One region of the Janibacter sp. Y6 genome, then DNA from elsewhere that is predicted to be linked to it. Evidence: predicted binding sites of a transcription regulator. Region 1 holds the regulator's gene; each other region holds the start of a gene.

Region 1 (2,196 bases):
CGACACGCCGGTGCCAGGCCCCGCCGACGGCCGGCGGGGACAGCACGACGGCCGCACCCGGTGGAGGTGCGGCCGTCGCCGTCGCCCGGGTCGGGTCGAGGGACCCGGGTGGTCTGGTGATCCGTCGAGACGGTCAGCGCGTCGGGATGACGAGCTCCTGGCCGGCGTGGACGAAGGGGGTGCTCAGCGCGTTCTCCGAGCGGATGGCCGAGACGGCCGCGCTCGTGGGGACGCCGGGCATCTGGCTGGCGGCGACGTCGCTGAGGGTCTGCCCCTGCTCGACGGTGACGGTCGTGGCCGCAGCGGCCTCGCCGCCCGCGGTCGCGATGCCGGTGCCGAGCGCGAGCAGCGCCGCGACGGCGATCGTCGTGAGCGCGAGGCGACCCCGCCGGGTCACCCGCAGCTCGGTGGGGACGTCGGTCCCCGTCGGCACGGACACGAGGTGGCGCTCGGCCCGGCGCGGGTCGCGCAGCGCCGAGGGCCGGGCAGCGTGCTGCGGGGCCTGGACGGTGAGTGCGCTCATGGTCTCCTCCTGGTCGTCTGGTCGAACCGGTGTTCGACGAGGCGTCTGCACGATGTCTAGCACAGGTGTTCGAGCGAGAACAAGACACGCTCGAACATGTGTTTGATCTAGACCGGGCCGAGCACTACCGTCGGCCACACGGGAGAGACAACCAGCGAGCACCGACAACGCTGTCCTCCCCCGCAGGAGCAGGCCACCAGCCGCCCCCTCACGGGTCGCGGCGCGAGCGAGACAGCGAGGGGCGCGATGAGCGAGGACAACATCCGCACGTTGCCGGTGCGGGACAACGGCGAGGGGCTGACCGCCCGGCAGGTCAAGGTCCTCGAGGTGATCCGCAGCGCGGTCGCGACGCGGGGCTACCCGCCGAGCCTGCGCGAGATCGGCGACGCGGTCGGGCTGACCAGCCCGAGCTCGGTGGCCCACCAGCTGACCGCGCTCGAGCGCAAGGGCTACCTGCGCCGTGACCCCAACCGGCCCCGCGCCATCGAGGTCGTCTCGCCCGAGGCGTCCCGCTCCCCCGAGGGCGACGCGCAGACGCACGACATCGCCGGCTACCGCGGTGGCGCCAGCCCCCAGGACCCCGACGCGACGGGCAGCGGCGACGCCCACCCCGCCGCGACGTACGTGCCGGTGCTCGGCCAGATCGCCGCGGGCGTGCCAATCGTCGCCGAGGAGAGCGTCGAGGAGGTCTTCCCCCTGCCGAAGCAGGTCGTCGGCGAGGGCTCCCTCTTCCTCCTGCGCGTCGTCGGCGACTCGATGATCGAGGCCGCGATCTGCGACGGCGACTGGGTCGTCGTGCGCCAGCAGCCGACGGCCGACAACGGCGACATCGTCGCGGCGATGCTCGACGACGAGGCGACGGTCAAGACCTTCAAGCGACGTGACGGCAAGGTGTGGCTGCTCCCCCACAACCCCGCCTTCGAGCCGATCGACGGCGACCACGCGACGATCCTCGGCAAGGTCACCGCGGTCCTGCGCCGCATCTGAGCCTGGCGCGCCGCCCCGGCCGGACGGGCCCGCCCTGCACGGGGCGGGCCCGTCGCGCGTGACGGGGCCGCTCAGCCGACCTCGGTGCTCGCGCGCACCAGGGCGTCCAGGCTCGTGTCGAGCGAGCCGTCGACCCGGTGGGTCGCGAGGTCGTCACCGCGCGTGCGTCCCCTCGTGATGATGACGACCGGCGTGCCGAGCTTGGCGGCCCGCCGCACGAACCGCAGGCCGGACATCACCTGCAGGCTCGACCCGAGCACGAGCAGGCTCGGCGCCGCCTCCGTGAGCGCGAAGCAGTGCTCGACCAGGGGCTTGTCGACCGACCCGCCGAAGAAGACGACATCGGGCTTGAGCATGTCGGACCCGCACACGAGGCAGAGCGGCGCCTCGAAGGCCTCGACCTCGACCTCCTCGAGGCGCACGTCGCCGTCGGGTCGGATCTCGTCGCTGTCCGCGTCGAAGCCGGGGTTGCGCTGCGCCATCCGCTCGTCGAGCGCGGCCCGGGCCTCCCGGGCGCCGCACGCGAGGCAGACCACCTCGGCCAGGCTCCCGTGCAGCTCGACGACACCGGTGCTGCCGGCCGCCTGGTGCAGGCCGTCGACGTTCTGGGTGATGACGCCGCCCACCTGACCGCGCTCCTGCAGGTGCGTGACGAGCTCGTGGGCGCGGTTGGGCCGGGCCGCGCT
Region 2 (2,196 bases), 340 kb from region 1:
GTGAAGTGCCCGGTCATGGTGCCGTCGTGGTTGTCGCGGATCCAGAAGGCCGACTCGTCGCGGGCGTGCTGCGCTTCGGCGGCCAGGACGTCGTCCTCGTGGGCGTCGACGACGTCCTCGTCGGGTTCGACGGCTGCGAGGACGCGGCGTGCGGCGATCCGTAGCTTGGCCGGTGCCCGGTTGACCGCGAGCAGGAGGAGCTCGGCCTCGCAGGTGTGGCGCTGCTCCTGGGTGAGTCCTTCGGGCAGGTCTGCCATCGCGGTGGTGATGACGCGGGCGTGGTCGGCGCTGATCCGCCCGTCGTCGAGGGCAGCGGCGGTCTGCGCGAGCTCAGCCTGCGGCTGTGCGGGTGGCGTGGTGGTGGGGCCGGCGCCGACGAGGGTCAGGCCGGGGGAGTCGTCCTGCGATGGGGGCTCGATGGTGCTGGGTGCGGTCAGGGCGGTGGCCAGGCGGACGTCGCGTGAGGCCGGTCGTCGGTCGCTGTTGGTGCTCTGGGCGACCCAGGCTCCGGTGTCGGTGTGCCCGGTGCGCTCGGCCACGCGCACGGTGTCGGCGCGGGCGACCAGGCGTAGCCGGGCGGCCTCGACCCGTCGGGCGAGGCGCTCGACCTCGACGAGATCAGCACGCAGCGCCCGCCCGGCGGTGCGCTGGTCGGCTGCGATCGCGTCCTGCAGGCTGTCGATGACGGCGTGGGCCTGCTCGAGGAGGGCTGGCACGCGGCTCTGGCCCGGTGTGCCCGGGTCGAGGAGCTGCGGCATCGTCGCCATGACCCCACGCTATCGAACAGGTGTTCGAACGGGCCACGTCTTGTCGGTGAACGGTCAGCAAGGGTTTCGAGGCGCGGTCCCCCAGGTTTCGAGGCTCAGGCCCAGGGGGCCTTCGCACCTCAACCACCAAGGGGCCTGCTGGTTGAGGTGCGAAGGGCCCGCTAGGGCCCGAGCCTCGAAACCGGCCTTCGCACCTCAATCACCACGGCTGTGCTGATCGAGGCGCGAGGAACGAGCCTCGAGACCACCCCAGGTGTCAGATCGCGTAGTCCTCGCCGTGCGTCCCCGAGATCATCCCGGCGCCGACCGTCGCCCCGGTGGCGGGGTCGATGAGGATGAAGGACCCGGTCGACCGGATGTCCGCGTAGGGGTCGACGACGAGCGGCTGAGCGAGCCGCAGCGTCACCGAGCCGATCTCGTTGAGCTCGAGCGTGCTCGCGTCACGGTCGCGCTCGAGCGAGTTGATGTCGAGGCGCGAGCTCACGCCCTGCACGACGGCGCGCACGGTGCGGGTGGTGTGCTTGAGGAGCAGCTTCTGCCGCTCGTGCAGCTCGCCGGTCGCCATCCACGACACGGTCGCCGTCAGCTCTCGCGTCACCTCGGGCTCGTGCTCGCCCGCGCCCGCGATGAGGTCGCCTCGCGAGACGTCGACGTCGTCCGACAGTCGCAGCACGACCGACTGCGAGGTGACGGCCTGCTCGAGCTCCTCACCGAGGACATCGATGCCGGCGATCGTCGTCCGCATGCCGCTCGGCAGCACGACGACCTGCTGCCCGACCTCGAAGGTCCCCGCCTCGACGCGCCCGGCGTACCCGCGGTAGTCCCGGTACTCGCCCTGCTGCGGCCGGATGACGTACTGCACGGGGAAACGTGACGGCACGCCCCCTTCGCTGCCGAGGTCCGAGGCCGTCTCGACGGTCTCGAGGTGGTCGAGCAGGCTGCCGCCGCTGTGCCACGGCATCGCGTCGCTGGGGGTGACGACGTTGTCGCCGGCGAGCGCGCTGATGGGGAAGGCGCTGGTCGTCGGCACGTCGAGCCGGCCGGCGAAGTCCTCGAACTCGTCGCGGATCTGCGTGAAGACAGACTCGTCGTAGCCGGCGAGATCCATCTTGTTGACGACGAGCGTGATGTGCGGGACCTGGAGGAGCGACAGGAGCACGGTGTGCCGGCGCGACTGCTCGGTGATGCCGTGACGGGCGTCGACAAGGACGAGCCCGAGGTCGGCCGTCGAGGCGCCGGTCACCATGTTGCGCGTGTACTGGGCGTGCCCGGGGGTGTCGGCGAGGATGAACTTGCGCCGCGGCGTGGAGAAGTACCGGTACGCGACGTCGATGGTGATGCCCTGCTCACGCTCGCTGCGCAGACCGTCGGTGAGCAGCGCGAGGTCGGTGTGGTCGTGACCCTTCGCGCGGCTCGTCGCCTCGACCGC
Region 3 (2,196 bases), on a different contig from region 1:
CGCCGGTGAGGGCGGCGAGGTCGCTGGGGGCGGTGCCGACGGCGCCACCGCTCGTTGCCCTGCGGCGCGGGGCGGTCATGGCGTCGATGACCTTCTTGAGGATGATGCCGCTGGCCCAGGGGACGGTGAAGTGACCGGTCATGGTGCCGTCGGAGTTGTCCTTGATCCAGAAGGCTGCCGCATCGACCGCGCGGGCCTCCTCGTCGGCGAGCACGGACTCCTCGTGGGCGTCGACGACGTCCTGGTCGGGCTCGACGGTCTCGAGGACGCGTCTGGCGGCGATCCGCAGCTTGGCCGGTGCCCGGTTGACCGCGAGCAGGAGGAGCTCGGCTTCGCAGGTGCGGCGCTGTTCGGGGGTGAGGGTGTCGGGCAGCTCGGCCATCGCGCCGGTGATGACGCGGGCGTGCTCGGCGCTGATCCGCCCGTCGTCCAGAGCGGCCGCGGTCTGCGCGAGGTCTGGCTCGGGCGGGGGAGCGACGAGGCTCAGCACCCCGTCGCCCGCGGCGGCGGCGGTCGGGTCGTCCGCGCTGGGAGCCGTCGGCGCGCTGAGGGCGGCGGCCAGGCGGACGTCGCGCGAGGCGGGCCGCCTGTCGCCGTTCGTCGTCTGCGCGAGCCACGCCCCGGTGTCGGTGTGCCCGGTGCGCTCGGCCACGCGCACGGAGTCCGCGCGGGCGACGAGGCGCAGCCGCGCGGAGTCGACGCGCCGCGCCAGCCGCTCGACCTCGGCCACGTCTGCTCGCAGTACCCGACCTGCCGTGCGATCGTCACGAGCGATCGCCTCAAGAAGCCGGTCGACTCCTGCGTGGACCTCGTCGAGGAGTGCCGGCACACCCCCTTCGCCCGGGTGGGACCCGGGATCTGGGAGCTGCGGCATCGTCGCCATGGCTCCACAATATCGAACAGGTGTTCGAACAGGCCAGGCCCTGTCGACGAACGGTCGACGGCCCTAGCCTGGGCGCACCCGACCCAGGAGGACCGATGAGCCCGAGCCCCGACCCCGGCCGTGAGCGGCAGAGCCAGATCTACCGCGACGGGGTGGTCGGCGACCGGCCGGCGGTGCCGACCCACGCCGCCGGGCTCGAGGAGGCGGCCGAGTCGGCGATGAGCCGCCGCGCCTGGGCCTACGTCGCGGGCGGTGCGGGTGAGGGGCGCACGATGCGCAACAACCGCGAGGCCTTCGACCGGTGGGCGATCGTCCCCCGGATGCTCGCCGGTGCGGCCGACCGTGACCTCTCCCGCACCGTCCTCGGGACGCGGCTGCCCGCCCCCTTCGCCCTCGCGCCCGTGGGTGCCGGTCAGCTCGTCCACCGCGACGCCGATCTCGTCACCGCACGCGCGGCGGCCGCGACCGGCATCCCCTACGTCTTCACCAACCAGGGCGGGACACCGCTGGAGGAGACGGCGGCGGCGATGGGCGCGACGCCGCACTGGATGCAGCTCTACTGGAGCACCGACGAAGGTCTCGTCGACAGCCTCATCGGCCGCGCGGAGGCGGCAGGCGCGGAGGCGCTCGTCGTCACGCTCGACACGACCGTGCTCGGCTGGCGACCGCAGGACCTCGACCTCGGCTCGCTCCCCTTCGCCCGAGGTCAGGGGATCGGGCAGTACACGAGCGACGAGCACTTCATGGGTCTCGTCGACCAGCGGGTGGACACGGCGGCGAAGGGGGAGCCCGCCGAGCGCCCGAAGGTCACCCCGTCGGCCATCCGGTCGTTGCTGTCGATCACGCGGCACCACCCGGGACGGCTCCGCGACAACCTGCGCTCACCGCGGCCGCGTGCGGCGGTCGAGACCTTCCTCGAGACCTACTCGAACCCGCGGCTGTCGTGGGACCACATCGCCACCCTGCGAGACCGGACCACGCTGCCGGTCGTGCTCAAGGGGATCCTGCACCCCGACGACGCGCGCCGCGCCCTCGACCTCGGCGTCGACGGCATCGTCGTCTCCAACCACGGCGGGCGGCAGGTGGACAGCTCCATCGCGTCGCTGGACGCACTCGTGCGGGTGCGCGACGCCGTCGGGCCGGACGCGACGGTGCTCATGGACAGCGGGATCCGCACGGGCGCGGACGTCTTCGTCGCGCTCGCCCTCGGGGCCGACGCCGTGCTGCTCGGGCGGCCGTACATGTACGGGATGGCGGTCGCGGGTCAGCGTGGCGTCGAGGAGGTCATCGCCAACGTCGTCGCCGAGCTCGAC
Region 4 (2,196 bases), on a different contig from region 1:
TCGAGAAGGCGTACGCCGACAGATGGGTCACCCCGATCTCCAGCGCCCCGGCGACGACGTCGAGCAGCGCGCCCTCGCCGGCCTCGTGCCCCTTCGTGCGGGGCAGCCCGCGCTCGTTGGCCCACCGGCCGTTGCCGTCCATGACGACGGCGACGTGACCGGGCACGAGCTCGGCCGGGACCGGCGGCGCGGTGACCCCGGTCGGGTGCGCGAAGGGGGTCTCGTACCGTCTCGTCGTCATCGCGTCCTCGTCATCGGGTCGTCGGGGGCGGGCGCCCTCGGGGGCTGGGGGGTGCGGTCGACCAGGCCGAGGGAGCGCACGCCCCGCTCGAGGTGCCACTGGAGGAAGGCGGCGGTCAGGCCGCTCGACTCGCGCCGCGCCGGCATCGGCGAGGCGTCGGCATGGGCCCAGTCGCCGGCGAGGAGCGAGGCCATGAGCGCCGTCGTCGCCGGCGCGGGTGCGCTCGCCCCCGGCGTGCGGCACTGCGAGCAGACCGAGCCGCCCGCGGCGATCTGGAAGGCGCGGTGCGGGCCGTCGGCGCCGCACCGGGCGCAGTCGTGCAGGCTCGGCGCCCAGCCCGCGACGGCGAGAGCGCGCAGCAGGTAGGCGTCGAGGACGAGCGAGGAGTCGTGCTCGCCGGCCGTGAGTGTGCGCAGCGCCCCGCACAGCAGGTGGTACTGCTGGACGCTGACCTCGTGCTCCTCCGTGAGCCGGTCGGCGGTCTCGAGGATCGCGGCGGCCGCGGTCCAGTCCGAGTAGCGGCTGGCCAGGGTGTGGCCCCACGAGTCGACGCCGACCGCCTGGGTCACGGTGTCGAGATTGCGACCCTCGTAGCACTGGACGTCGACGTGCATGCCCGGCTCGAGGCGGGCGCCGAAGCGGGACTTCGTGCGGCGGACCCCCTTCGCCACCGCGCGGACCTTGCCGCGACCGCGGGTGAGCATCGTGATGATGCGGTCGGCCTCGCCGAGCTTGTGCGTGCGCAGCACGACACCGGTGTCTCGGTACAGGGGCATGCGTCCATTGTCCTACGAGCCGCCGACGGCGCCCGCCGCCGCGCCGCACCTCGTCGCTGGTCGAGGTGCGAGGGCGCTCAGCGCCCGAGCCTCGAGACCACCCGCGCCGTGAAGGGGTCGCGCAAGCACCTCGAACACCTGTTCGATGCACTTGCTATCCTCGTCTCGTGAGCGCGCTGCAGCCCAGCCTCTTCGACGACGCGGAGCGGCCGACCCTCGCCCCGGTCGACCCGCGCCGCACGACGCTGGACCGGGGGGCGTGGGTCGACCTGCACCCGGGCTGGGTGAGCGGGGGCGACACGGTGCTCGACGACCTCGTGCGTGACGTGCCGTGGCACGCCGAGCGCCGCCAGATGTACGACCGCGTGCTCGACGTGCCCCGCCTGACGAAGTTCTACGGCGAGCACGAGCCGCTCCCCCACCCCCTCGTCGCGCAGGCGCGCACCGCCCTCAGCGCGCACTACCGCGACGAGCTGGGCGAGGACTTCGTCACGGCGGGCCTGTGCCTCTACCGCGACGGGCGCGACTCCGTCGCCTGGCACGGCGACCGCATCGGGCGCAGCCGCGAGCAGGACACGATGGTCGCGATCATCTCCCTCGGCGCGCAGCGTGTCCTCGCCCTGCGCCCGCGCGACGGCGGCCCGTCGACCCGGCTGCCCCTCGGCCACGGCGACCTCGTCGTCATGGGCGGCTCGTGCCAGCGCACGTGGGACCACAGCGTCCCGAAGGCTGCCGCCGTGAGCGGCCCCCGGATCTCGATCCAGCTCCGCGTGCGCGGGGTGCGCTGATCGACGCGAAGGGGGCGTGACCGGATGACCGGTCACGCCCCCTTCGTCGTCGGCCGACGGGTCAGACGGTGTCGCGCTCCGCGCGGTTGACCGCCGAGAGGATCGCGCGCAGCGAGGCCTTGACGATCGACTCGTGCAGGCCGACGCCCCACAGGACGCGGTCGCCGACGGCGCACTCGACGTACGCGGCGGCGCGGGCGTCGCCACCTGCCGACAGCGCGTGCTCGTGGTAGTCGAGGACCCGCACGTCGACGCCGATGGTGCCGAGGGCGTCGGTGAAGGCGTCGATCGGGCCGTTGCCGCGGCCGTGGACTGTGATCTCGCCGCCGCCGTCGGTGAGCACGGCCTCGATCTGGTCCAGGCCGTCCTCGCTGCCCGAGATCGTCGAGCG

The links. Region 1 encodes LexA, which represses DNA repair genes until DNA is damaged. Its sites were predicted from a motif close to TCGAACANNTGTTCGA; they were not measured.
Region 2: a site for LexA is predicted at 780-795, ahead of L6241_RS04705 (DUF222 domain-containing protein). Genes of this name have one in related genera too.
Region 3: a site for LexA is predicted at 896-911, ahead of L6241_RS16105 (DUF222 domain-containing protein). Genes of this name have one in related genera too.
Region 4: a site for LexA is predicted at 1,148-1,163, ahead of L6241_RS09710 (alpha-ketoglutarate-dependent dioxygenase AlkB). Genes of this name have one in related genera too.

What each region holds. Positions count from the first base shown of each region.
Region 1 is NZ_JAKLYZ010000001.1:669,909-672,104, forward strand. Features, by position in the region: gene L6241_RS03095 (LysM peptidoglycan-binding domain-containing protein) at 134-523, opposite strand; gene lexA (transcriptional repressor LexA) at 770-1,510, shown strand; gene L6241_RS03105 (NAD-dependent protein deacetylase) at 1,582-2,196, opposite strand, start outside.
Region 2 is NZ_JAKLYZ010000001.1:1,011,763-1,013,958, reverse strand. Features, by position in the region: gene L6241_RS04705 (DUF222 domain-containing protein) at 1-767, opposite strand, end outside; gene L6241_RS04700 (sulfate adenylyltransferase subunit 1) at 1,024-2,196, opposite strand, start outside.
Region 3 is NZ_JAKLYZ010000010.1:39,564-41,759, forward strand. Features, by position in the region: gene L6241_RS16105 (DUF222 domain-containing protein) at 1-730, opposite strand, end outside; gene L6241_RS16110 (alpha-hydroxy-acid oxidizing protein) at 979-2,196, shown strand, end outside.
Region 4 is NZ_JAKLYZ010000003.1:444,373-446,568, reverse strand. Features, by position in the region: gene L6241_RS09720 (isoprenyl transferase) at 1-241, opposite strand, end outside; gene recO (DNA repair protein RecO) at 238-1,017, opposite strand; gene L6241_RS09710 (alpha-ketoglutarate-dependent dioxygenase AlkB) at 1,194-1,805, shown strand; gene leuA (2-isopropylmalate synthase) at 1,867-2,196, opposite strand, start outside.